Linked DNA regions of Candidatus Microthrix parvicella Bio17-1. The protein of the gene in region 1 binds, or shares a complex with, the protein of each later gene. Links are inferred from orthologs where the notes say so. Each region holds a gene or a part of one and is shown in the gene's direction. Other genes may lie near its edges. The genes, in order: secY and secA.

Region 1 (3,285 bases):
GTCGGGCTTGGCTACGGCAAGGCCAAAGAGGTGCCCCTGGCGATCCAGAAGGGCACCGAAGAGGCCAAGCGAACCCTCATCAAGGTGCCGATGGCCGGATCGACCATCGTTCACCCCATCATCGGTGAGCTGGGAGCCGGTCGGGTGATGTTGAAGCCCGCTGCACCAGGTACCGGTGTCATCGCCGGCGGTGCCGCCCGCGCAATTCTGGAAGAGGCGGGCATCGGAGACGTGCTCTGCAAGTCGCTCGGTTCGCCCAACTACATCAACGTGGCCCGGGCGACCATGAACGGGCTCACCAGCCTTCGTCGCCCCGACGAGATGGCCCGCCTCCGCGGCCTCGACCCCGAGGAGTTCATGCCCCCCGCCCTGTGGCGTGCGTGGCAGGAGTCCGAGCGGGGCCCCGATGCCGAGCCCACCGAGGTTCGATAATGGCCAAGATCAAAGTGACCCAGACACGGTCGTCCATCGGTTCGAAGCCCAAGCAGCGTGGTTCGCTCAGGGCGTTGGGGCTTGGGCGGATCGGAAAGTCCAATGTCTTGGAAGACACCCCGGACGCCCGGGGCCAGATCAACAAGGTTCCTCACCTCATCAGCGTCGAGGAGGATGACTCATGAAAATTCACGACCTTGAACCGGCACCCGGTTCCAAGCGCCGCTCCAAGCGGGTCGGTCGCGGCATCGGTGGCAAGGGCGGCAAGACCGCCGGCCGCGGCACCAAGGGCCAGCGGGCCCGCAACACCGTGCCCGTCGCCTTCGAGGGCGGCCAGTTGCCGCTGTTCCAGCGCCTGCCAAAGCTTCGCGGCTTCAACAACCCGTTCCGGGTGGAGTATCAGCCCATCAACCTCGATACCATCTCAGAGTGTGGGTTGGACGAGGTGACCCCCGAGACCCTGTTGGGCATCGGGCTGGTGGGTAAGGGCTCGCTGGTGAAGGTGTTGGGCCGTGGCGAGATCAGCCGCGCCGTCACCGTGAAGGCGCATGCGTTCTCCGCATCCGCCGAGGCGGCGATTATCGCAGCCGGCGGCAGCGTTGAGCGCCTCGACCTGCCCTACAGCGTGCGGCCCGCCTTCCACGGATCTGCCCACACCAACCGCTAAGCGGTACTGGAGCACCTGTGTTTTCGTCGCTGCGCAACCTTTTTAAGATTCCGGAACTTCGGAACAAGGTGCTTTTCACGCTGTTCATTCTGGCGTTGTACCGACTGGGGTCCTACATCCCGGCGCCGGGCATCGACCAGTCGGCAGTGGCGGCAATCAAGGCGCAGGCCGAACAGGGTGGTGTGCTCAGCTACCTCCAGTTGTTCTCGGGTAACGCACTCACACAGTTCGCCATCTTTGCGTTGGGCATCATGCCGTACATCACGGCATCGATCATTCTGCAGATCCTGGGCGTTGTGATCCCCAAGCTGGAGGAATGGCAACAGCAGGGGGCGGTGGGCCAGCGGAAGATCACGCAGTGGACCCGCTACGTCACCATCGGCATCGCCGTGTTGCAGTCGACCGGCTTTGTCTACCTCTTCCAGAACGGTGGCGGCGGGCTGAGTACCAACGAGAACATCTCGCTGGTGACCAACTTCAACCTGGGCACGCTCTCCCTCATCGTGGTGACGTTTACCGCAGGTACCGCACTGCTCATGTGGATGGGCGAACTGATCACTCAGCGCGGCATCGGAAACGGCATGTCGCTGATCATTTTCTGCTCGGTGGTGTCCAGCTTCCCGTCGGTTGGTGCCAGCCTGCGAGCTTCGAACGGCTGGTTTGCGGTTGCGTTGGTTGCCGTGGTCGCCGCCATCCTGCTGGTGTTCATCATCTACATCGAAAACGGCACCCGTAAGATCCCAGTGCAGTTTGCGAAGCGTCAGGTGGGCCGTCGTATGTATGGCGGACAGAGCACCTACATTCCGCTGAAGGTCAACCAGGCGGGCGTCATCCCGATCATCTTTGCGTCAGCGTTCCTGCAGATGCCGGTGCTGCTGGTGAACGTGCTGCCCCAGACCGACTGGGGCAACGCCATTCGAAAGTGGATCAACGACAACCTGGTGGCGGCGGCCTCGCCGATCTATCTGGGCATCTTCGGATTGTTGATCTTCGCATTCAGCTACTTCTACACGTCGATCGCGTTCGACCCGGTGCAACAGGCCGATCAGCTGCGCAAGCAGGGCGGCTTCATCCCCGGCATCAGGCCAGGCCCGCAGACCGAGCGTTACCTGGCCAAGGTGCTCAACCGGATTACCTTCCCGGGCGCCCTGTTCATCTCGTTCCTTGCGCTCGCCCCAACCATCATCATCATCATGATCGTGGGCAAGGCCAACTCGGGCATTGCCTTCTCGATCGGTGGAGCATCGCTCCTGATCGCCGTGGGTGTGGCCCTCGAACTGATGAAACAGATCGATGGCCAGTTGATGTTGCGCAACTACGAGGGCTTCCTCTCCGACAAGCCGGAGAAACACTGATGAGGTTGGTCATCTTTGGTCGCCAGGGTGCCGGTAAGGGCACGCAGTCGAAACTGCTCGCGTTGCACCTCGACGTGCCCCACATCTCCACAGGGGACATCTTCCGCGCCGCCATCTCCGCAGGATCCGAGATCGGCCTGGCGGCCAAGGCCATCATGGACCGCGGCGACCTGATTCCCGACGACGTGCTGCGCGGCATCGTCGCCGAACGCCTGGCGCAGCATGATGCCGCCAATGGTTGGTTGCTGGACGGGTTCCCCCGCACCCCGAAGCAGGCCACCGACCTTGATGAGATCGCGGATCCACCGTTGGACCTGGCCATCAACCTCGAGGTTCCCGAGGACGTCGTGGTGCAACGGATCGGCTCGCGCCGAGTGTGCGAGGCCTCCGGCCACATTTATACCGTCGGCGACCCCGCCGCGGATTCGGCCCGCTGCGAGATTGACGGTAGCCCGGTGGTTCAACGCGACGATGACACCGAGGAGGCGGTTCGGCACCGCCTGGCGCTTTACGCCCAACAGACCGAACCGCTGCTCGGTCGTTATGACCGCGCCGGCATGTTGGTGACCGTCGACGGCGTTGGAGATGTTGATGAGGTCGCACAGCGCGTGGCCTCCGCCGTCGAGGGGCGGAAGGCCACATGAGCACCTCGGTTTTGTCTCACCGCCGGTTGGGGATAAGATTGTCAGTCGGCTCGGGCGCTCTTCGAACTTCGCAGCACGGTATTGCACCGTATGCGCCCATTTCTCCGGTTTCCAACCCCACCCGGGGCGCTGGCCGTTGCCGCCGCCCACACCTCGCACTCGGCCGCAATGGTCGAGTCCCGTCCGT
Region 2 (3,569 bases), on another replicon or contig:
GCCCGTGGCTGGAGCAGGCAACCATCTGTTGGGTCCCGGCGGCGCCCGCCAATCGAGCTCGCCGAGGATTTGATCAAGGCGAGCTGCTGGCAACGGCCACCGCGCGGGCAGCATCCGACCGACTGGGACAACGAATCCCATCTCGGGCGCTGTTGAGGCGTGAGCCGTCGGACCTCGGAGAATCTGGCCAAACCCCGGGACAAACGGGTCGAACCCGGGTTGAACGCCTGGTTGGACCGGTTCTGCGGCCCACCATGGCGGTGCCTCACCGTGTGGTCGTGATCGATGATGTCACCACCACGGGTACCAGCCTGGAGCGGGCGGCCATGGCGCTGCGTTCCGCCGGTGCCGGTGAGGTCTATGCCCTGTGCGTTGCTGCCACCCCTGTTGGCGCCACGGTCTCGAGGGTTGATGATGCCGATGATGGGGACCGAGCGAGGAGACCTGGGTCACCGCATCGGTAGACTTCTCGACGCTATGGGAATCCTTGACAAAATCCTCCACGCCGGTGAAGGCCGCAAGCTGCGCGCCCTGTCCGACCTCGTCCCTGATATCGGCGCACTCGAGCCGGAGATGGAGGCGTTGTCCGACGACGAACTCGCTGCCACCACCGCCGACTTCCGCAACCGCCTCAACAACGGGGAGCAGCTCGACAACCTGGTGATCGAGTCGTTCGCCGTCGTGCGGGAGACCGCACGCCGGGTGATCGGCCAACGGCACTACGACGTGCAGTTGATGGGTGGCGCAGCCCTGCACTTCGGTTGGATCGCAGAGATGAAGACCGGTGAGGGCAAGACCCTGGTCTCCACCCTGCCGGTGTACCTCAACGGACTGACCGGCAAGGGCGTCCACGTGGTGACGGTCAACGAGTACCTCGCCAAACGCGATGCCGAGTGGATGGGCCAGGTCCACGGCTTTCTCGGCCTCGACATTGGCATGGTGTTGCCGAATCAGAACGACCCGGTGCACAAGCGGGCACAGTATGCCTGCGACATCACCTATGGCACCAACAACGAGTTTGGTTTCGACTATCTGCGCGACAACATGGCGCTGTCCCGTGGCGAGCAGGTGCAGCGGGGGTTCAACTACTGCATCGTGGATGAGGTGGACTCGATCCTCATCGACGAGGCCAGGACGCCGCTGATCATCTCCGGGCAGGTCACCGACGCGGCCAAGCTGTACTACCGCTTCGCAGCGGTGGTGCGCGCGCTGAAGCGCGACGAGGACTACGAGGTGGACGAAGAGAAGCGGCAGGTGTCGCCCCTCGAACCCGGCATCGAAAAGGTGGAGAAGGCGCTGGGCGTCGAGAACCTGTACGACGACCCCACCGCCAACTTTGTGCACCAATTGACCGTGGCGCTGAAGGCCAAGGAGCTGTACCACCGCGATAAGGACTACCTGGTGTCGCAGGGCCAGGTGAAGATCGTCGACGAGTTCACCGGCCGTGTGCTGGAGGGCCGTCGCTGGTCTGAGGGCCTCCACCAGGCGGTCGAAGCCAAGGAGGGGGTGCGCATCAAGGAGGAAAACCAGACCTTGGCCACCGTCACCCTGCAGAACTACTTCCGCATGTACGAAAAGCTGGGCGGCATGACCGGTACTGCGGTCACCGAGGCTGCCGAGTTCATGGGTACCTATGGGCTGCAGGTGGTTCCGATTCCGACCCACAAGCCGCTCGCCCGAGCAGATGAGGGCGACCTGATCTTCAAGGGTGAGGCCGGCAAGTTTTCGGCGGTGGCCGACGACATCGAGGAGCGCATCGCCACCGGGCAGCCGGTGTTGGTGGGCACCGTCTCGGTGGAGAAGTCGGAGGTGCTTTCACGAGAACTTGAAAAGCGGGGCATCGCTCACGAGGTGCTCAACGCCAAGCAGCACACCCGTGAGGCCGAGGTGGTGGCACAGGCCGGCCGGCTCGGCGGGGTGACCGTGGCCACCAACATGGCCGGTCGAGGCGTGGACATCATCCTCGGTGGTAACCCCGAGGGCCTGGCCGAGCGTGATCTGGCAGGGAAGGAACTCGATCCTGACTCGGAGGAGGGCCAGGCCTTCCTGCAGGAGCGTGTCGACCATTGGGCCGCCGAGGTCAAGGCCGAGGGCGACAAGGTGCGTGAGCTGGGTGGCCTGTATGTGCTGGGCACCGAGCGACACGAAAGCCGCCGCATCGACAACCAGCTGCGCGGCCGTTCCGGCCGTCAGGGTGACCCGGGGGAGAGCCGCTTCTACCTGTCGCTCGAGGACGAGCTGATGCGCATCTTCGCCACCGGCGCCATCCAGTTCGTGATGGGTAAGGACTGGCCCGAGGACGTCCCGATCGAGGCCAAAATGGTCTCGAAGGCAATCGAGCGGGCCCAGAACACCGTGGAGACCCGCAACGGTGAGATCCGCAAGAACGTGCTGAAGTACGACGAGGTGATGAACGAACAGCGGAAGGTGATCTACCGCCGCCGTGACCAGGTGCTCGATGGCCTGGATCTCCGCGACGAGGCGCTTGAGGCACTGGCCGACGCCGTCGACACCTCGATCCGCACGTATTGCGTGTCGGAGTTCTCCGAGGAGTGGGACCTGAAGGGTCTGTTGGCTGAGATCGGCACGTTCTGGCCCACAGAGCTGACCGAGGATGCACTCGCGGCGGCCGTTTCCACCGATGAGGTGTACGACCTGTTGATGGGTGAGGCCAACGGGCAGTACCACGCCCGCGAGGAGAGCCTCGGCGAAGACACGATGCGCGATATTGAGCGTCAGGTGATGCTGCGCATCATCGACGCCCGCTGGCGTGACCACCTGCGCGAAATGGATCACTTGGAGGACGGCATCGGCCTGCGCGCCATGGGCCAGCGCGACCCGCTCACCGAGTGGCAGCGTGAGGGCTACGGGATGTTCGAGCAGCTGATCCACACGATTGCTCAAGAGTTCGTCAAGTACCTGATGCACGTCAACGTGGTGCGTGAAGAGCCCACAGAGGCACAGGTCGGCAACATCCAGACGCAGGGACCAAGCGACCCAAGCGACACCTCCGGCACCCCCAAGGTGGCCACGATGGCAAGCGGCGAAGGCGCCAACACTGCTCAGGAACAGGGCGAAGGTGCTGCGCAGGCAGAGCCGGAGCAGGCTCAGCCCGTGGTGAAGAGTGAGTGGGACAAGACACCTCGCAACGGTCCTTGCCCGTGCGGCAGCGGCAAGAAGTTCAAGAAGTGTCACGGGTCGCCCGCAGGCGCCGGCTGATGCCCGGGTTCCACCTCAGTTCAATCGATCAGCACATCGTGGCGGGAGGGTAGAGCCCCCGTGCAGGATCTCACCGACGCGCTTCGGAGACTGGCCGCTGAGCGAGATGAGGCGGCCGAGTATCTGCGCGTCGAAGAACTACGTCGACGCATGCCGCAGTTGGAGGTGGAGCTCGCACGGCCCGACCTGTGGGATGACGCCGAGACGGCCCAGAGCATCCAACGGGAGTTCGCCGAGGCAAGCGACGACCTGAAGCTGTTCGACCGCTTGGACAGCACACTCGACGACCTGATCACGCTGCATGAACTGGCGCGGGAGGAAGGCGACGAGTCGCTGGAAGGCGAGCTTCA

Evidence for each region.
Region 2: the proteins of secY (region 1) and secA are in contact, whole or in part, in a crystal structure (PDB 3DIN), measured with the Thermotoga maritima proteins. The link is inferred for Candidatus Microthrix parvicella Bio17-1 from one-to-one orthologs. Residues at the interface, in WP_004081795.1 of Thermotoga maritima: Glu108, Gly109, Glu110, Glu111, Ala236, Glu237, Arg238, Arg239, Ile240, Thr241, Ile242, Gln243, Tyr244, Ala245, Arg246, Arg247, Val248, Thr249, Gly250, Arg251, Arg252, Val253, Tyr254, Gly256, Ala257, Ser258, Thr259, Tyr260, Leu261, Pro262; in WP_004082002.1 of Thermotoga maritima: Glu261, Ala262, Arg263, Lys300, Ala301, Arg302, Thr303, Ile304, Ile305, Leu323, Tyr324, Asp325, Pro326, Val329, Ser330, Tyr333, Ile336, Lys340, Phe345, Val349, Glu363, Phe364, Tyr374, Ser375, Gly376, Gly377, Glu393, Ile395, Thr482, Ser483.

The regions. Positions count from the first base shown.
Region 1 is NZ_AMPG01000006.1:12,093-15,377, forward strand. Bases 315-3,285 are described here. They hold secY (preprotein translocase subunit SecY), read left to right. Parts: upstream 315-1,116; coding sequence 1,117-2,454; downstream 2,455-3,285. Other genes in these bases: rpsE (30S ribosomal protein S5), read left to right, coding at 315-432; rpmD (50S ribosomal protein L30), read left to right, coding at 432-617; rplO (50S ribosomal protein L15), read left to right, coding at 614-1,099; MPARV_RS0117880 (adenylate kinase), read left to right, coding at 2,454-3,098. In the rest of the region: more of rpsE, read left to right, coding at 1-314. UniProt on the Escherichia coli protein: The central subunit of the protein translocation channel SecYEG. Consists of two halves formed by TMs 1-5 and 6-10.
Region 2 is NZ_AMPG01000001.1:481,040-484,608, reverse strand. The notes cover bases 165-3,419. They hold secA (preprotein translocase subunit SecA), read left to right. Parts: upstream 165-477; coding sequence 478-3,219; downstream 3,220-3,419. Other genes in these bases: prfB (peptide chain release factor 2), read left to right, coding at 3,280-3,419; MPARV_RS22040 (ComF family protein), read left to right, coding at 165-464. Also shown: more of MPARV_RS22040, read left to right, coding at 1-164; more of prfB, read left to right, coding at 3,420-3,569. UniProt on the Escherichia coli protein: Required for protein export, interacts with the SecYEG preprotein conducting channel.